Regions from separate parts of the Aquibium oceanicum genome, predicted to be linked through region 3. Evidence: predicted binding sites of a transcription regulator. Region 3 holds the regulator's gene; each other region holds the start of a gene.
The links. Region 3 encodes LexA, which represses DNA repair genes until DNA is damaged. Its sites were predicted from a motif close to TGTTCNNNNTGTGTTCNG; they were not measured.
Positions count from the first base shown of each region.

Region 1 (6,617 bases), 2.0 Mb from region 3:
ACCTGCCGTCCTTCCGCGCCGATGTCGGCCGCCACGGCGCGCGCACGGAGACGATCATCGCGGTGGACCTGACGCGCATGATCGTGCTCATAGGCGGCACCTCCTATGCCGGCGAGATGAAGAAGTCCGTCTTCACGGCGCTGAACTACCTGCTGCCCGAGACCGGCGTGATGCCCATGCACTGTTCGGCGAATGTCGGGCCGGCGGGCGACGCCGCCGTGTTCTTCGGGCTCTCGGGTACCGGCAAGACGACGCTGTCGGCCGACCCGGCGCGCACGCTGGTCGGCGACGACGAGCACGGCTGGGGCGAGCAGGGCATCTTCAACTTCGAGGGCGGCTGCTACGCCAAGACCATCCGGCTCTCGGCCGAGGCGGAGCCCGAGATCTTCGCCACGACGCAGCGCTTCGGCACGGTGCTGGAGAACGTCGTGCTCGACGAGAACCGCGTGCCGGACTTCGACGACGGCTCGCTGACCGAGAACACGCGCTGCGCCTACCCGCTGCACTTCATCCCCAACGCCAGCGAGACGGGACTTTCGGGCCACCCGAAGAACATCATCATGCTGACGGCCGACGCCTTCGGCGTTTTGCCTCCGATCGCCAAGCTGACGCCGGCGCAGGCGATGTATCACTTCCTGTCGGGCTACACGGCCAAGGTCGCAGGCACGGAAAAGGGCGTGACGGAGCCAGAAGCGACCTTCTCGACCTGCTTCGGGGCGCCCTTCATGCCGCGCCATCCTTCCGAATACGGCAACCTGCTGCGCGACCTGATCGCGCGCCACGGCGTCGACTGCTGGCTCGTCAACACCGGCTGGACCGGCGGCGCCTATGGCATCGGCCGGCGCATGCCGATCAAGGCGACCCGGGCGCTGCTGACGGCGGCGCTCGACGGATCGCTGAACCGGGCCGAGTTCCGCACGGACGCCAACTTCGGCTTCGCGGTGCCGGTCGCCGTGCCGGGCATCGACACTTCGATCCTCGATCCCCGCTCAACCTGGGCGGACAAGGCCGCCTACGACGCCCAGGCCAAGCGCCTCGTCGGCATGTTCATCCAGAACTTCGGCAAGTTCGAGGATCACGTCGACGCCACCGTGCGCAGCGCCGCACCGAGCGTGCAGGAAGCCGCAGAATAGGCATTTCCGCGATACCCGCGACACGACACGGACCCGGCTTCGGCCGGGTCTTTTCTTTTTTGGCGGGACGGGGCAAACCGAAGCCGTGGTGTCCGCGTGCCCGATGGCGTCGGGGCGTGGGATGCACCGGGAGAGCGCGATGGACAGGAAAAGCGAGGTTCTGCTCGATTTCGAGCATCTCGACGCGGCTGAGACGGCGCGGCGCGCCAGCGCCTTTCGCGCGCTGATGAACCGCCGCCGCACGGTGCGCGACTTTTCCGACCGGCCCGTGCCGCGCGCGGTGATCGAGGACTGCGTGATGACGGCCGCGACCGCGCCCTCCGGCGCGAACCAGCAGCCCTGGACCTTCGTGTGCATTTCCGATCCGCAGACGAAGCGGCGCATCCGTGAGGCGGCCGAGGAGGAGGAACGCGGCTTCTATGCCGGCCGCGCCTCGGAGGAATGGCTGGAGGCGCTGGCGCCGCTCGGGACCGACGAGAACAAGCCCTTCCTCGAAACCGCGCCGTGGCTGATCGCGATCTTCGCGCAGCGCTACGGCACCACCGAGGACGGGCGGCGCATCAAGCACTACTACGTGCCCGAATCCGTCGGCATTGCCTCGGGATTCCTGATCGCGGCGCTGCACGGCGCGGGACTGGCGACGCTGACCCACACACCCTCGCCCATGGGCTTCCTCAACGAGATCTGCGGCCGGCCCGAGAACGAGAAGGCGGTGATCCTGCTGGTCGCCGGCTATCCGGCCGAGCGCGCGACGGTGCCCGACATCGCGCGCAAGCCGGCCGGGCAGGTATTGGTCTGGCGCGAATGACCGGGACCGATCCGATCGTCATCGCGCCGGACGCGACGATCTTCGAGAGCGACCTCGAGGAGAGCTTCATCCGCGCCTCCGGCCCGGGCGGCCAGAACGTCAACAAGGTAGCGACGGCGGTGCAGTTGCGCTTCGACGCGGCGAACGCGGCGGGGCTCTCCGAACGGGTCCGCCAGAACGCGCTGAAGCTGGCGGGTCAGCGGGCGACCAAGGACGGCGCGATCCTGATCGAGGCCGGCCGGTTCCGGACGCAGGAGCGCAACCGCGAGGACGCGCGGCAGCGGCTGATCGCGCTTTTGACGCGCGCCGCCGAACCCCCGCCACCGCCGCGGCGCAAGACGAAACCCTCGAAGGGTTCGGTCGAACGAAGGCTCAAGGCCAAGTCCGGCCGCGCCACGATCAAGAAGATGCGCGGCAAAATCGACCCCGACTGAGCGCGCGGCGATGTCTTAGCGCAAGCGACGCAGCGGGGGAAATTCTTATATAATACCGGTACTTACGCAATGATCCCGTCTGGCTGGAAGCATCCCCGGTCTTACGAAAGTTGCCTCGTGGCGGCGAAGGGCGCAATTGCACGCAGCTGTTGCCGGAATGTTACGTCGGATAACCATACCCCCCGATCACGGGATTTTCCCGATTGACACGAATCACTACCCCCCTTTACGTTTTCTTAACAAAAGACAAAGGCGGCTTGGGGAACAGAGACGGATGGGTCTCAGCAAACTGCTTTCGGGCGCGATAATGTCACTGGGGGGTGCGGGTATCGCATTCGTCCTTACCGCAACCGGCGCCGCACTGGCGGGCTCCATCGGCACTGGAGGACTGACCTCACAGCCGATCGGCCACTACGAGTTCTGCAGAGCCAATCCGGCCGAATGCTCGATCGCCGGATCCGACGAGGGGCCGCTCGTCCTCACCAAGACGCTCTGGGCGAAGATTTCCAAGGTAAACATCGCGGTCAACAGCGCCATCAGGCCGATGTCCGACAAGGACATCTTCGGCAAGGACGAGGTCTGGGCCTATCCGACCAGCGGCGTGGGAGATTGCGAGGACTACGTGCTGGAAAAGCGCCGCCGGCTCTTCAAGGGCGGCATCCCGTTGTCGGACCTGCTCATCACCGTGGTGCGCAAGCGCGACGGAGAAGGCCACGCGGTGCTGACGGTGCGCACGGACAAGGGCGACTACATTCTCGACAATCTGTCGGACACCGTGAAGGCCTGGGAACAGACGGGATATCGCTTCCTCAAGCGCCAGGCGAGCACGCATACCGGGCGGTGGGTCAGCCTGCGCGACGACAACACCATGATGGTGGGCTCGGTCCGCAACTGACCGGCGGGGCCGACTTACGGCCCTCGCTACGACGCAGGCACGCAGTAACGTCCGTTACGACTTTTCCCAGAAGCGCTCAGGTCGCGGGTCGGTACAGGATGTCGACTCGCCGTTTCGAGATTGCCCGGTGTGCCTGAGATCAGGCCGGTCGCACCCGACGCGCGGGCCCGGGCGGTCAGGTATCCGCCCCCGACAGCGGGCGGATCACATCTCCTCGTATAAGTTATGCAGCGGCACGCGCGGCGGCGGCTTCCGTGCCGACGCGGTAGGAGATCGCCTCGGCGAGGTGGATGCGGCCGACCGTCTCCGCGCCATCGAGGTCGGCCAGAGTGCGGGCGACCTTCAGGACCCGGTGATAGGCGCGTGCGGAAAAACCGAGCTTCTCGCTCGCATCGCGCAAAAGCGCCTGCCCGGCGGCATCCGGCGCGGCGATATCCTCGATCAACGAGGGGCTGCAATGCGCATTGGTGGTGACGCCGGGAAGGCCACGCGCGGCGAAGCGCTCGCGCTGGATGATGCGCGCGGCGGCGACACGGGCGGCGACGGCTGTGCTGGTCTCGGCACGCGAGGGGCGGATGAGGTCGGCCGCCGAGACGGCGGGAACTTCGATCCTCAGATCGATGCGGTCGAGGAGCGGTCCGGAGATGCGCGCCTGATAATCGCTCTGGCAGCGCGGGCCGCGGGCGCAGCGGTATCCCGGTTCGCCCGCCATGCCGCACCGGCACGGGTTCATGGCCGCGACGAGCTGGATGCGGGAGGGATAGGAGACGCGGGTGTTGGCGCGCGCGATGACGCATTCGCCGGTCTCCAGCGGCTGGCGTAGCGAATCCAGGACCGGCGCGGCGAACTCCGGCAATTCGTCGAGGAAAAGCACGCCGTGGTGGGCGAGCGAGGCCTCGCCCGGGCGGACCCGCAAGCCGCCGCCGACCATCGCCGCCATGGACGCCGAATGGTGCGGCGAGCGGAACGGCCGCCGGTCGGACAGCTTTCCGCCGGAGAGTTCGCCGGCGATCGAGGCGATCATGGAGACCTCGAGCAGTTCCTTCGGGGACAGCGGCGGCAGGATCGACGGAAGGCGCTGCGCCAGCATCGACTTGCCCGAGCCGGGCGGGCCGCTCATCAGGAGATTGTGGCCGCCGGCCGCCGCAACCTCGAGCGCGCGTTTGGCGCTCTCCTGCCCCTTGATGTCGGCGAGATCGGGAAGATTGGTGGCCGGCTCCCTGATCCTTGCCTCCGGGCGCGACAGGACCTGCGTCCCGCGGAAATGGTTGGCCACCGCGATCAGGCTGCGCGGCGCGAGGATCTCGACATCGGCGCCCGCCCAGGCCGCTTCCGGTCCCGACGCATGCGGGCAGATCAGGCCCTTGCCCATCGCATTCGCGCCGATGGCGGCCGGCAGGGCGCCCGCGACCGGCGCGATGGTGCCGTCGAGCGACAGTTCGCCGAGCACCACGAATTCGCCGAGCGCATCGCCGGGAATGGCGCCGAGCGCCGCCATGAGGCTGAGCGCGATCGGAAGATCGTAGTGGCTGCCCTCCTTCGGCAGGTCGGCCGGGGCGAGATTGACCGTCACTTTCTTTGGCGGCATCGACAGGCCGGAAGCATGGAGTGCCGCCTGGACCCGCTCGCGGCTTTCGGCCACCGCCTTGTCCGGAAGGCCGACGATGTGCATGCCGATCTTGCCCGGCGCGACCATCACCTGCACGTCGACGGGAACGGCCTCTATGCCCTGGAAGGCGATGGTGCTGACGCGTGAAACCATCCTTGTCCCCTTGCCGGCTGCGCCCGAAGGCCGGCGCGTGATGCGCGCCGAGCGAGTTCACAACAGCTAAACACAAGGTTGACGTAAGGGCAAGAACATTTCGGGAACGATGCGTTCGCGAAAGTTCTACGCGCGCATGTTTGTGTCAAACGAGCCTATTCCGCCGCTTCCGCGAGGTTTTCAACCTTCACCTCGCGCTCCGTGGGCAGGAAGCGGCGTCCCTCACGCGCTTCGAGCTCGAGCTCGGTGGTGGCCTTCAGCATCGCCTCGCGCAGTTCGCAATGCATGTACCATGCGGTCGTCGGATCCTTGGCCGTCGCATAGAAACGCACCAGCATGCCGGTGGCGTCCTGGCCGATGACCAGAACCTTCGAGCTGTCCTTGTCGACGACCTTGTCGTTTTCTTCGACGAACCCTTTGAAGCGCTCTCGCAGAACGTCGACGTCGGCCATGTGGTTGAGGCGCAGTTCGAAGACCTTGGTCAGCGAGGGATCACGCTTGGTCCAGTTCTCGAAGGGTTCGGAGACAAAGTAGGTCACCGGCACGACCAGCCTTCGGTTGTCCCAGGTCTTCAGCTGCACGAAGGTGAAGTTGATCTTCTCGACATAGGACCACTGGCCTTCGAAGAGCACGGAATCGCCGATCGTTGCCGCCTTCGACAGCGCGATCTGCAGGCTGGCCATGATGTTGCTGAGCGCGGAACGGGCGGCGAAGGCGAGCACGAGGGTGAGGATGCCGGCCGAACCGACCAGCGCCAGGCCGGTCTTGGCCAGGAGGTTGATCTGGGTGAAGACGAGGCCGACGAACAAGACCAGCGCGATGACGAGACCGATGCGGCGGAAGGCGGAGAGATTGGTCTGGAAGCTGCGGACGGATTCGTTTTCGGGCTTCTCCAGTTCGGAGACGTCCTGCGTCAGGCTGTGCTCGATCGCGACGTCGATGACCCTGACCAGGATGAGAAGGCCGCCGCCGAACAGGAGGAACAGGAGAACCGGCGTGATGAAGGTATCGATCGACACCGAGAAGACCAGCAGCGATCCGGTCACGGTGTAGGCGAGCAGGCCGGCGGCGATCAGCGCGACCGGCAGCGCCAGGGCCGAGACGATCTCGCCTGCCACGCCCGGCCGATAGCGCTTGCCGAGGCCCGACGCGAGACGGAAGAGGAAGTAGCCGAGCAGCGCGGACGCCACCAGGAGCAAGGGCAGCGCGATGAGTTCCCAGGCCGCCAGACCGAGGAGGGCGGGCTTCCGGGACCAGTCGGGCAGGCCCTCCTCGAAGGCCGTCGCGCCGTACTGCGCATGCAGCGCGGGTATGTTCTCCACGGTCTGCGCCGAAAACAGCCAGACCGGGTCGCCGTCCGCCGGTTTCACGCGCGAGAGCCGGATCGGCACCGGCCGGCCGTCAAGACGAATCAGCGCCATGCGGATCGAGCGCCGGGGCTCGCCGGCCAGCGCGTCGTTGGATGACGCGTTGACGTCGAGGCCGTCGGGCCGGTCGGGCAATTCGTTCCAGTCGATCCATACCTTGCGGTCGATGATCTCGGCGAGCTGTCGCGCCAGGAGCGGCCCGCGCTCCGCCTGGCGGA
Region 1 covers NZ_CP018171.1:1,047,349-1,053,965, reverse strand. The annotation lists gene BSQ44_RS05270 (phosphoenolpyruvate carboxykinase) at 1-1,133, shown strand, start outside; gene BSQ44_RS05265 (nitroreductase family protein) at 1,273-1,941, shown strand; gene arfB (alternative ribosome rescue aminoacyl-tRNA hydrolase ArfB) at 1,938-2,375, shown strand; gene BSQ44_RS05255 (transglutaminase-like cysteine peptidase) at 2,683-3,270, shown strand; gene BSQ44_RS05250 (YifB family Mg chelatase-like AAA ATPase) at 3,494-5,032, opposite strand; gene BSQ44_RS05245 (mechanosensitive ion channel family protein) at 5,188-6,617, opposite strand, start outside.
Region 1: BSQ44_RS05250 (YifB family Mg chelatase-like AAA ATPase) is a predicted target of LexA. The motif match lies at 5,124-5,141, and genes of this name have one in related genera.

Region 2 (6,617 bases), 530 kb from region 3:
CCCCGAGGAACGCGAGCGCGCCTCCGAGATCGTGATCTCGCCGCGGGCGACCAAGCTGCCCGTGCGCGAGGAGATCCATGTCGAGGAGCGCATCCTGGCGGCGGGAGACCACCATGGTTCGACCTTCTTCCAGCACCAGAAGTTCCTGAACCTCGTGCGTCATGGCGGACAGCCGGAAGTGTCGCTCGACGACGGTTTGAGGGCCGTCATGATCGGCGCTGCGGCGGAGGAGAGCGCCCGCACCGGCCAGGCGATGGAACTTTAGTCCAGTGATCTGCGGCGGGTTTCCGCCCGGACCGAATCAGGCCAAGGCGGTGGCGATGCGGGCGGCGAGCCGCGCGTTGTTCTCGACCAGCGCGATGTTGGTGACCACGCTGCGGCCGTCCGTCAATTCAAGGATACGGCCGAGAAGATAGGGCGTAACTTCCTTGCCCGAGACGCCCTTCGCCGCCGCATCCGCCTGCGCGGCGGCGATGAAGCCCGCCATCTCCGCTTCCGGGATTTCGGCCTCTGCCGGCACCGGGTTGGCGATCAGCATGCCGCCGCCGATCCCAAGATCCCGCCGCGCCGACTGGAAGCGGGCGATGGCCTGCGGGGTGTCGAGGCGCAGCGGCGCGCGGAACCGGGACCGGCTGGACCAGAACGCCGGCATTACGTCCGTGCCGTAGCCGACGACCGGAACGCCTTTCGTTTCCAGTACTTCCAGCGTCTTTTCGATGTCGAGAATCGCCTTGGCGCCGGCTGAGACGACGATGACGGGCGTGCGGGCGAGTTCGTCGAGATCGGCCGAAACGTCGAAGGTGGTCTCCGCCCCCTTGTGGACGCCACCGATGCCGCCGGTGGCGAACACCTCGATGCCGGAGAGCGCCGCCGCGATCATCGTGGCGGCGACGGTCGTGCCGCCGGTGCGCCGCTCCGCGATTGCATAGGCGAGATCGGCCCGCGACAGCTTCAGCGCGCCGGCTTCCTTCGCCAGCGCCTCGCGTTCTCCGTCGGACAGGCCGATCTTCAGACGGCCCTCGATGACCGCGATCGTCGCCGGCACCGCGCCTTCCTCGCGCACGATCTCCTCCACGCGCGCGGCCATGGCGGCATTCTGCGGATAGGGCATGCCGTGGGTGATGATGGTGCTTTCCAGCGCCACGACGGGCTTCCGGTCGCGCAATGCTGCCGCGACGGGTTCGAAGATGTCCAGGTGGGGCCGTGCCGATTCCGGTGTCATGCGCGTCTCATGCCATCGCCTGCATCTCGGGAACAAGGGCGAGCGCGTCGGAAAAGGCGGGTTCGGAATGGTCCGGCACGGACTGAGCGGATTCGATGCAAAGCTTCGCTGCCGCGAGCCCGTGGCGCACTGCCTCGGGGAAGGGGACGCCCGACAGCATGGCCAGGATCGCCGTTCCGGCCAGCGCGTCGCCTGCGCCGGTCACGTCGACGATCCGCTCGGGTTCGGGCGGATCGATCGCATGGATGCGCTCGCCCTCGAACGCGACGATCGCGCCGGCGCCGGCGGTGACGACGGCGCGTTCGAGCCCGGCTTTGCGCAGTTCGGCCACCATCGTCTCGGCGCGCGCGTCCGCCCGCCCGTCGGTCAGCGATGCGGCCTCGCGCCGGTTGAGAAACAGGCAGGTCAGCGCCGGCAACACCGGCCGCAGCCGCACCACCTTGGCCGGTGAAATGGCGATGGCGAAGAGCGGCTTGTCCGCGGCCGCATCCGCGAGCTTTGCCAGCGCCGGTTCGGGAAGGTTGGCGTCGCACAGGATTGCTCCGGCCCGGCCGATCGCGTCCCGCGCCTTGCTGCGCGTCAGCTGCCGCGGAAACGCCATCTCGTAGAGCGCCATGTCGGCGAGCCCCGCCAAAAGTTCGCCTTCGCGATCCAGAAGCGCGGTGTAGCTCGGCGTCGAGCGGTCGAGGAAGACCGACGAGAGATCTTCGATCCCGGCCTCGGCGATCGCCCGCGCAACGGCTTCGCCCGCGCCGTCGCCGCCGCGCACCGAAAGCAGCGAGGCCCGCGCCCCGCGGCGCACGACGTTGCGCAGCGCGTTGAAGACGCCGCCGCCGACCTCCTCGCGCATGGTGCCGGGATTGGAGGCGCCGGGCACGAAGGTGCCGGACACCTGGCCGCGCCGGTCGACATGCGCGCCGCCGATCCCCAGCAGGTGGATGTCACCCGGCGTCATGCGAGCTCGCCTCCGAAGGTCCCGGGATACCCCGCAGGGCTGGCACTCCATCCGCCGCCGCGGCGAATCGCCGGCCGCATGTCCGCCCGGCCGATGTGCGAGCGGAGCGAGACCATCCCGAGGCAGAGGGATGAGAACATTCGACGAACTTGTCGCGTATCATGTTGATTTCACTAGGATGACCGGGACTTGCGGAAACGGAACAAAACATGTACAAATAAATCCGTCCAGCGAAGCGCCCGGACTTCATTGACGATCAAGGGGTAATGTATCATGGCTCAGAACTCATTGCGGCTGGTTGAGGACAATTCGGTGGACAAATCCAAGGCTCTGGACGCGGCGTTGTCCCAGATCGAGCGCGCGTTCGGCAAGGGCTCGATCATGCGGCTCGGCCGCAACGAGCAAGTCGTCGAGATCGAGACGATCTCGACCGGCTCGCTCGGCCTGGACATCGCGCTCGGCGTGGGTGGCCTGCCCAGGGGGCGCATCATCGAGATCTACGGTCCCGAAAGCTCGGGCAAGACGACGCTGGCGCTGCACACGGTCGCCGAGGCGCAGAAGAAGGGCGGCATCTGCGCCTTCGTGGATGCCGAGCATGCTCTCGATCCGGTCTACGCCCGCAAGCTTGGCGTCGATCTGGAAAACCTCCTGATCTCGCAGCCGGACACCGGCGAGCAGGCGCTAGAGATCTGCGACACCCTGGTCCGCTCCGGCGCCATTGACGTGCTGGTGGTCGATTCGGTCGCGGCGCTGACGCCCCGCGCCGAGATCGAGGGCGAGATGGGCGATTCGCTGCCCGGCCTGCAGGCGCGGCTGATGAGCCAGGCGCTGCGCAAGCTGACAGCGTCGATTTCGCGTTCGAACACCATGGTCGTCTTCATCAACCAGATCCGCATGAAGATCGGCGTCATGTTCGGCTCGCCCGAGACCACCACGGGCGGCAACGCGCTCAAGTTCTACGCCTCCGTGCGCCTCGACATCCGCCGCATCGGCTCGGTCAAGGAGCGCGACGAGGTCACCGGCAACCAGACCCGCGTCAAGGTGGTGAAGAACAAGCTCGCGCCGCCCTTCAAGCAGGTCGAGTTCGACATCATGTACGGGGAGGGCGTTTCCAAGACCGGCGAGCTCGTCGATCTCGGCGTGAAGTCGGGCATCGTTGAAAAGTCTGGCGCCTGGTTCTCCTACAATTCCCAGCGTCTCGGCCAGGGCCGCGAGAACGCCAAGCAGTTCCTGCGCGACAATCCCGAGGCGGCGCGCGAGATCGAGATGGCGCTGCGCCAGAACGCCGGGCTGATCGCGGAAAAATTCCTCGACCATGGCCCCGAGGAAGAGGATGGCGGCGAGGCAGCCGAGATGTAGGCTCCCGAGCCGATCGGATTGTCATGTCGATTGCCGCCGGCCTCGCTCCGGCGGTTTTCGCATCCACTGACGGGATCGGCGCGGAACGTCGACCTGCGCCGGTGTTTTCTGGACACTGACCCGGCCAGTGGATAAGAAGCCGTTCGGTTTGCCCGGACGTCTCCGGGCGTCTCTGGAAGGCATTTCGAATGAGCGGCGTCAACGCGATACGGTCGGCATTTCTCGACTATTTCAGGAAGAACGGTCACGAGGTCGTCGCCTCGAGCCCGCTCGTCCCGCGCAACGATCCGACCCTGATGTTCACCAATGCCGGGATGGTGCAGTTCAAGAACGTCTTCACAGGCGTCGAGCAGCGGCCCTATTCGCGCGCGGTGACCTCGCAGAAATGCGTGCGCGCCGGCGGCAAGCACAACGACCTCGACAATGTCGGCTACACCGCGCGCCACCACACCTTCTTCGAGATGCTCGGCAACTTCTCGTTCGGTGACTATTTCAAGGATCGCGCGATCGAACTCGCCTGGAACCTGATCACCAGGGAGTTCGGGCTCGACGCGAAGCGGCTCCTGGTCACCGTCTACCATACCGACGACGAAGCAGCTTCGCTGTGGAAAAGGATCGCGGGTCTGGGCGACGACCGCATCATCCGCATCCCGACTTCGGACAATTTCTGGGCCATGGGCGATACGGGTCCGTGCGGTCCGTGCTCGGAAATCTTCTACGATCACGGCGAGGGCATCCCCGGCGGGCCTCCCGGAAGCCCCGACGAGGACGGCGACCGCTTTATCGAGATCTGGAACCTCGTCTTCATGCAGTACGAGCAGGTGACGAAGGAGGAGCGCGTCGGCCTGCCGCGGCCGTCCATCGACACCGGCATGGGGCTGGAGCGCATTGCGGCGGTTCTCCAGGGCGAGCACGACAATTACGACATCGACCTGTTCAAGGCGCTGATCCGGGCCTCCGTCGAGGCGACCGGCGTTCCCGCCGAAGGCAAGACCCGGGCGAGCCACCGGGTGATCGCTGACCATCTGCGCGCCTCGAGCTTCCTCATCGCGGACGGCGTCCTGCCGTCCAACGAGGGGCGCGGCTACGTGCTTCGCCGCATCATGCGGCGTGCCATGCGCCACGCGCAGCTGCTCGGCGCGACCGAGCCGCTGATGTGGCGGCTGGTGCCCGCGCTCGTGCGCGAGATGGGGCAGGCCTACCCTGAGCTGGTGCGCGGCCAGGCGCTGATTACCGAGACCCTGCAGCTCGAGGAGAAGCGCTTTCGTACCACCCTGACGCGCGGCCTAGGCCTCCTGACCGACGCGACCGAAAACATGGGCGAGGGTGCCCGGCTCGACGGCGAGACGGCGTTCAAGCTCTACGACACATACGGGTTCCCGCTCGACCTGACGCAGGACGCGCTGCGCCAGCGCGGCATCTCGGTCGACGTGGAAGGCTTCAACGCCGCCATGGACCGCCAGAAGGCGGAAGCGCGCGCGAGCTGGGCCGGCTCCGGCGAGGCGGCGGCCGAGACCGTCTGGTTCGGCGTCAAGGACAAGGCGGGACCGACGGAGTTCCTCGGCTACGACACCGAGAGCGCTGAAGGCGTCATCGCTGCGCTGGTGAAGGACGGCGCAGTGGTGGAGAGCGCCGGCGAGGGCGACGAGATCGGCATCGTGGTCAACCAGACGCCCTTTTACGGCGAGTCCGGTGGCCAGATGGGCGACACCGGCACGTTCTCGGGCGAGGGCTTCCGGGTGCGCATCACCGACACCCAGAAGAAGGCCGACGGTCTCTTCGTCCATTCGGGCACGGTCGAGAAGGGTGAGGTCAAGGCTGGTTCGCCGGTCGAGATGAAGGTCGACCACGCGCGCCGCACCCGGCTGCGCATGAACCATTCGGCGACCCACCTTCTGCACGAGGCGCTGCGCGAGACGCTCGGCACCCACATCGCCCAGAAGGGATCGCTCGTGGCGCCCGACCGGCTCCGCTTTGACTTCTCGCACACCAAGGCGATCGCGCCCGAGGACCTCGACCGGGTCGAGGCCGTCGCCAACGAGATCGTGTTCCAGAACAGCCCCGTCACCACGCGGCTGATGGCGGTCGACGACGCGATCGCGGAAGGCGCGATGGCGCTGTTCGGCGAGAAGTACGGCGACGAGGTGCGCGTGGTCTCTATGGGCACGGCTACGCAAGGCGAAAAGGCCGGCAAGACCTATTCGATCGAGCTGTGCGGCGGCACGCATGTCGGCGCCACCGGCGAGATCGGGCTTGTCCGGGTCGTGGCGGAGAGCCCGGTCGCGGCCGGCGTGCGCCGCATCGAGGCGCTGACGGGCGAAGCCGCGCGGCGCCATCTCGACGAACAGGAGCGGCGCCTCAAGGCGATCGCGGCGGCGCTGAAGGTTTCGACGTCCGACGCGCTGGCCCGCGTCGAGACGCTGGTCGAGGAGCGCCGCAAGATGGAGCGCGAACTCGCGGACGCGAAGAAGAAGCTGGCGCTCGGCGGCGGTTCCCCCGAGGCCGCCGGCGCGGCCGAAACCGTGGCGGGCGTGAACTTCCTCGGCCGCGTGGTCTCCGGCGTCTCGCCGAAGGACCTGAAGCCGCTCGCCGACGACGGCAAGAAATCGGTGGGTTCGGGCATCGTGGTGTTCATCGGCCAGTCGGAGGACGGCCGGGCGAGCGCCGTTGTCGGCGTCACCGACGATCTCACGGAGCGGTTCAGCGCCGTCGACCTCGTGCGGGTCGCGTCCGAAGCGCTCGGCGGCAAGGGCGGCGGCGGACGTCCCGACATGGCGCAGGCCGGAGGACCCGACGGCTCGAAGGCGCAGGCCGCCATCGACGCGGTGAAGGCGACACTCGACGCCTGAGCGGCGGGTGCCTGCGCGGCCTCAGGCGGCGCCGGCCATATCCACCTCGCGCGCGCGGCCGATCTCGGACATGTAGCGCGCGTATTCCGGCCGCCGTTCGAGCTGCTGTGCATAAAGGCGGCGCAGCGCGGCGGTCATGCGGCCGCCGCGGCCCAGCAGGTCGTCCGCATAGCCGATCATCAGCGAGTTCGGCCAGATCTGCGGGCGGATATCGCGCAGATGCGAGAAGATC
Region 2 covers NZ_CP018171.1:3,539,148-3,545,764, reverse strand. The annotation lists gene BSQ44_RS17370 (Gfo/Idh/MocA family protein) at 1-265, shown strand, start outside; gene BSQ44_RS17365 (pseudouridine-5'-phosphate glycosidase) at 302-1,222, opposite strand; gene BSQ44_RS17360 (carbohydrate kinase family protein) at 1,230-2,177, opposite strand; gene recA (recombinase RecA) at 2,451-3,536, shown strand; gene alaS (alanine--tRNA ligase) at 3,725-6,385, shown strand; gene BSQ44_RS17345 (tyrosine phosphatase family protein) at 6,407-6,617, opposite strand, start outside.
Region 2: recA (recombinase RecA) is a predicted target of LexA. The motif match lies at 2,376-2,393, and genes of this name have one in related genera.

Region 3 (6,617 bases):
CGACCGGGGGACGGCCTTCCTGTTCCTCCCGGTCATCCTGTGCGCGGGCGCGGCGTTCTACTGGGCGCTGCCCCTGGAGCCGTCGTTTCCCATCGTCGCCGCCGGCATCGGGTCGGCCGTGCTTGCGCGCGCCTTCTTCCGGCGCGCGGGCCTCGGCCGGGTCGTATCGACGATCCTCATCGTCTCCATGCTAGGCGTGCTCGCAGGCAAGCTGGAGACGTGGCGGGCCGGCACCAAGATGCTCGGTTCTGAGATCCCGACGCTCGTGACCGGTCGGGTGGTGACGGTCGAACGACAGGCGAGCGGTCGGGTGCGGCTGACGATCGACGTTCATTCCACCGACCGGCCGGTGCTCCGCCATGCGCCCGACCGGGTGCGGCTTTCCGCGCGGTCCTTGCCGCCCGAAATCCATGCCGGAAACGGCGTTTCGGGTTATGCACGGCTCTTTCCGCCTTCGGGCCCCGCGCGTCCATTCGGCTACGACTTCGCCTTCGAGAGTTATATGGATGGCATCGGCGCGACCGGGTTCTTCCTTTCCGATCCCAGACCCTCGCGGCTCGACGCCGAAGCTGGCTGGCGCGCCGCACTCTCGGCCCGGATCGCGGACATGCGCCAGGCGATCGCGGGCCGCATCACCAGCCGGATCGAAGGACCGGAGGGACAGATCGCGACGGCGCTTATCGCCGGGACGCGCGCCGGCATTCCCGAGGAGATCAACGAGGCGCTGCGCAAGACCGGCCTCGCGCACGTCCTTTCGATCTCGGGTCTCCACATGGCGCTCGTCGCCGGCACGGTCATGTTCGGACTGCGCTTCGTCTTCGCGCTGTTTCCCGGCTTCGCCTCTCGCTTGCCCGTGAAGAAGTATGCGGCGGCCGTCGCGTTGCTGGCCGCGTCCTATTACCTGCTGATTTCCGGAGCGGCGGTCGCGGCGCAGCGCAGCTTCGTCATGATCGCCGTGATGCTGGTGGCGCTGCTCTTCGACCGGTCGGCGATCACGATGCGCAATCTCGCCATCTCGGCGCTCGTCGTCATTGCGATAGCGCCGCATGAGGTGGTCGGGCCGAGCTTCCAGATGTCGTTCGCCGCCACGGCTGCGCTCATCGCGGCCTATGCCTGGTGGTCGGAGCGTCGGCTGAACGGTTTCACGGGCGGACAGCCGCGGCAACGCTCGCTGGTCGGAGGCGGCTTTCGGCTTCTGCTTCTCTATTGCGCCGGAATTGCGATGACCTCGCTGGTGGCGGGGACGGCAACGGCGCTGTACGGCGTCTGGCACTTCCACCGCATGGCGCCACTCGGCCTCCTCGCCAACCTCGGCGCGATGCCCGTCGTATCCTTCGTCATCATGCCCTCGGCGGTTCTCGCTGGCATCCTTATGCCGTTCGGCCTCGAAGGCTTCGCGCTCGACATCATGGGGTGGGGCATCGGGATCATGGTCTCGATCGCGGGATGGCTCGCCGAACGCACGCCTTTCGATGCCGTGGGCACGATCCCGCTATCGGCGGTGCTGTCGATGACCATTGCTCTCGTCCTCTTGACTGTCCTTTCGACCTGGCTTCGTCTCGCCGCCGTTCCGTTGCTCGTTGCCGGTATAGTGCTCATCGCGACGCGGGATCTCCCGAACCTCCTGCTCTCGGAGGAGGGAGACTTGATCGCCATGCGGACGGAGGCCGGGGAACTGGCGGTCAACAAGAGGCGACCCAACCGCTTCGTCACTGGCATCTGGATGGACGCGGCGATGACGCACGGTGTTGCTGTGCCGGTCGTCAGCGCCGAACCGCTGACCGCCGCCATGCTGGACGGGCTGGTCCCCGGAGCTTTCGCTTGCGACGAGACAAGTTGCATCGCGCGACACGGCGGCGGTGCGATCGTGGCGTTCGTTTCCGCGGAGGGGAACGCGCGCCAATTCTGCGATTTTGCCGACGTCCTCGTTATTGACGATGCCACGGCGGTTAACCCGTGCGACCCGGCGAAGTTGCTCGTGGTCACCAAGCGCGACCTTGCGCGGCGCGGCAGCGCCGAAATCCGCTTCGCCGGGGCAGGGCAGGGAAGGCCTGCGGAGATACGGTTCGCCGTCCGGGAACCCTACAGGCCCTGGCACGAGCATCGGCGTTGGTCCCGCGAAGCCCGCGGAATGCCGCCCTACAAGCGCGATGCGGACTGATTGCGCAGGGTAAGCATCAGGCGGCGTATGCGAACGCCGAAGACGTCTGGCGTTTAGTAGCGCCGGATCAGACCGACGAGACGGCCTTGGACCTTCACCCGGTCCGGCCCGAAGATGCGCGTCTCGTAGGCTGGATTGGCCGCTTCGAGCGCGATCGAGGCGCCCTTGCGGCGGAACCGCTTGAGGGTGGCTTCCTCGTCGTCGACCAGGGCCACGACGATCTCGCCCGGACTGGCGGTGGAGGTGCTGCGGATCACGACGGTGTCGCCGTCGAGTATGCCCGCTTCGATCATGGAATCGCCGCGGACCTCGAGCGCGAAATGTTCGCCGCCGGAGAGCATGTCGGGCGGCACCGCGACCGAATGCGTCTGGTGCTGGATGGCGTCGATCGGCACACCGGCGGCGATCCGGCCCATGACGGGGATGGAGATGCCGGCCGCGTCGTCGTTGCTCGCCTGGCGCGCGGGCGCCGGATCGGGGCGCTTTCCGAGGCTGCCCTCGATGACGCTCGGGGAGAACTTGCGCGGTCCACCCAGCCCCGGCGCGATGGAATCGGGCAGCCGGATGACCTCCAGCGCGCGGGCCCGGTTGGGCAGCCGCCGGATGAAGCCGCGCTCCTCGAGCGCTGTTATCAGGCGATGGATGCCCGATTTAGACGCCAGGTCGAGCGCCTCCTTCATCTCGTCGAAGGACGGAGGAATACCGGATTCCTTCAGCCGCTCATGGATGAAGAGCAGGAGTTCGTGTTGCTTGCGCGTGAGCATATTGGCACCCCTCAGGGAATCGAACGCCTAAAAACAAAACCGGAACAAACCTATCTGTTCCATTCTTGTTCCGCAATAGTTTTAATTCGAGTAAACAGTCCGGCGTCGCCGAGCTGGAAGCCAGTTGACGCTGGCGGGGCCGAAATACGCCAACCGGTGCCGAGGGTGCGGTACGGCTGATCGGCGACGGCGAAACAGCCCGGCGCCGCAATGGGGGCGTGTCTATCCGCTTGTGGCGAACACGAAAGCCGGCTGGAAGGCGCCGATCGCGATCAAGCGGTTGCAGCGCGAAGGCGACGCGCTCAGGCGGCGCCGTCCTTCTCCTCGCGAAGGTTGGATATGACGCGGCGGTTCTGCACCTTGCAGGCGGTGTCGGCGCAGTCGCGAACCACGCGCTCCTTCCCGTATCCCTTGGCCCACATGCGGTCGCGGGCGACGCCGGCGGCGGCGAGGTAGTTCATCACTGCCTCGGCGCGGCGGCGCGACAGCTCCACCATGGCCGCATCGCCGCCGGGGTCGTCGGCGAACCCCTGTAGCTTGACCAGCCATTGCGGATGCTTCTGCAGCCAGGCGGCCTGGTTGTCGAGCGTCACCCTGGCGGTCTGGTCGAGTTCGGCCGATCCTTGCGCGAAGTAGGTCCGGCGGCCGACGTTGAGGATAAAATCCTCCTCGCTGCCCGGCTGGACGTTGGCGAAGCCGGCGGCCGGCGCGTTGGTGACGTCGGGCACCGGCGGTTCAAGCGTGGCCGTGGTGGAGGTGCAGCCGGCCAGCAGAGCGAACGCGAGCGCGGCGAAGAGCCGGCGCCTCATTCCGAAGAAAAGGGTCATGTCGGTTCAGCTCTTCTTCGGCGCGTTGTCGGCGATATGCGGCAGGACCTGGACCGCGGTGCCGACCGGGCAGCGCTGGTAGAGGTCCATCACGTCCTCGTTGAACATGCGGATACAGCCGGACGAGACGTCCTTGCCGATGCTCCATGGCTCGACGGTACCGTGGAAGCGGTAGCCCGTGTCGGCCCCGTCGCGATGGAGGTAGAGCGCGCGCGGGCCGAGCGGATTGTCCGGCGCGCCGCCCTCGATGAACTGCGGCAGGCCGGGCTTGCGCTCGTGCATCTCCGGCGGCGGGGTCCAGCGCGGCCACAGCGCCTTGCGCGCCACGTTGGCGCGCCCGTACCATTTGAAGCCCTCCTTGCCGACGCCGACGCCATAGCGCACCGCCGTCTGGTTCTCGACGATCAGATAGAGGAAATGGTGCTGGGTATCGACGACCACCGTGCCCGCCGGTTCGGCGGAAAAGTACTTGACGATCTGCTTGTGCCAGATCGGATCGATGACATCGAAATTGGTGCGCTTCCAGCTGACGCCATTGTCGATGCCGGTGCCGGCGTACCAGGATTTCTTCGCGGCAGCCCGGGCCGGAACGCCCATCGCCGTCGTCGCCGCCAGCGCCAGTCCGCCTGCCAGCAAGTCACGCCGCGTCACATTCATCTCGATCCCCTCCGACGATCACCCTGCGGAAGCTTATAGAATCGATTCTGTAACCTTCCAATGTCGAAGTTGCGGGTAAGCCGCTACGATGGGGCCTTCCGGAACGTTGCCCGCAGTGCTTATAGGGGACCCATGAACGCACCGAAGGAACTGAGGGTCTCGAAGGATCGCCGCCTGCTGACGGTGAGCTTCCCCGACCATGCGCCGATCGAGCTTGCCGCCGAGATGCTGCGGGTGCTCTCGCCATCGGCCGAGGTGCAGGGCCATTCGCCCGACCAGCGCGTGACTGTACCCGGCAAGCGCGACGTGGCGATCCGCAAGCTGGAGCCGGTCGGCAATTACGCGGTCAGGATCGGCTTCGACGACGGCCACGACACCGGCATCTTCACTTGGTCCTATCTTCACCAGCTCGGCCACGAGAAGGAGGCGCGCTGGCAGGCCTACCTCGACGAACTCGCCGAGAAGCGGCTGAGCCGCGATCCCCGCTGAGGCGTCACTTCTTCTTCCGTGCCTTCTCCGACACGTTCCGGGCGACCGCCGCACGGATCAGTGCGCCGAAGGCGTCCGCGTCCACCGTATCGCCCTCGAAGAGATCGATGGCTCTGCGCGCATTGCCTTCGAGGCTGGCGTTGAAGAGGCCGGACGGGTCGTCGAGCGCAGCGCCATTGGCAAACGTCAGCTTCACCTTGTCCTTGTAGGTCTCGCCCGTGCACACGATGCCGTCATGCTCCCAGACCGGCACGCCGGAGGGGTTCGTCGGCTTCACCCACTTCACCGTCTCGACCATGGCGGGATCGGCCTGGCGGATGAGTTGCCGGACGCGGGTGAGCGTCTGGCCGCGCCAGCCACCCAGTTCTGATATCTTCGCGTCGATAAGCCGGTCGGGCGTGATGTCGTGGTCCATGGAGTTGCCATTCGTCTCTATGAAGCCAGTTCTGCCCGTCGGGCGACGGGCAATGTCGAGGAGCACGGCGGACGATTTACAGGGCGACGGTGTCGGACGGCTCTGCGGCGCGGCAAAACGCGTTCAGCGCCTCCTGGATCCGTTGCGATCGCCGAAGCCGATCTCGTAGGACACGCTGCCCGAGATGCGGATGTCCCAGTTTCCCGCACGGATGCTGCCGGGCTGGCTACCCGCGGCCAGCGCTTCGTCTGGCTCGGGCTGCGGTTCCGCGGCGACGGGCGAAATGGAGCCGGTGGTCACGCCCGGCAGGGCGTCATCGGTCGGTGCCCGCTGGTCATCGGCAAATGCCGGTGCGCAGAACAGGGTCAGCACGAGCAGTGCCAGGGTTTTCCTCATCGGAACCTCCTCATGGACGATGCGATGTTTGCGTCCGGTCATGCCGGCCTGTCAAGCCGCAGCCGTTTTCAAGCATCCGGCGGCGGCGACATTGCGTCCGAGCTGGAGGCGTGATAGGAACATATCAAGAACGAAACTCGTGTGGACATGTCCGGTAAATCATCGCGCTCCCGTGCGGTGGCGGCCCGCTTGGGCTATAACGGGTACAGGCTGAAAAGCGACCATTCCGGACAAGCGTGGAGATGTGAGATGGCAGGAAGCGTCAACAAGGTCATTCTGGTCGGCAACCTGGGCGCGGACCCCGAAGTCCGGCGCCTGCCGTCCGGCGATCCGATCGTGAATCTCAGCGTCGCGACGTCGGAAACCTGGCGCGACAAGAATTCCGGGGAGCGCAAGGAAAAGACCGAGTGGCACCGGGTCGTCATCTTCAACGACAACCTCGCCAAGGTGGCCGAGCAGTACCTGAAGAAGGGCATGAAGGTCTACGTGGAAGGATCGATCCAGACGCGCAAGTGGCAGGATCAGTCGGGCCAGGATCGCTACTCGACCGAGGTCGTGCTGCAGAAGTTCCGCGGCGAGCTGCAGATGCTGGATGCACGCGGCCAGGGCGAAGGCCAGGGCGGCGGCTATTCCGGCGGTCGGGGCTCCGACTTCGGCTCTTCGGGACCGATGGATGACGATCGCGGGCGCGGCGGCAGCAGCGGCGGTGGCGGTGGTTTCTCGCGCGAACTGGACGACGAGATTCCGTTCTGAGAGGGGCAGGCGACCCTGCGAACCAGGGTTGTGTTTCCAATCGACTGGCGAAGCCGAACTGATTCCGCTGGCGCGCCGCCCCGAGCTTGCGCGGGTGTGGTTCGTCTTGCGCCGGATGATCACATAGACGCAGTGTGCATACCAGGCGTCGCTCC
Region 3 covers NZ_CP018171.1:3,009,759-3,016,375, reverse strand. The annotation lists gene BSQ44_RS14710 (ComEC/Rec2 family competence protein) at 1-2,161, shown strand, start outside; gene lexA (transcriptional repressor LexA) at 2,215-2,925, opposite strand; gene BSQ44_RS14700 (OmpA family protein) at 3,228-3,752, opposite strand; gene BSQ44_RS14695 (L,D-transpeptidase) at 3,759-4,409, opposite strand; gene BSQ44_RS14690 (gamma-butyrobetaine hydroxylase family protein) at 4,542-4,898, shown strand; gene BSQ44_RS14685 (DUF1801 domain-containing protein) at 4,903-5,313, opposite strand; gene BSQ44_RS14680 (hypothetical protein) at 5,437-5,709, opposite strand; gene BSQ44_RS14675 (single-stranded DNA-binding protein) at 5,959-6,462, shown strand.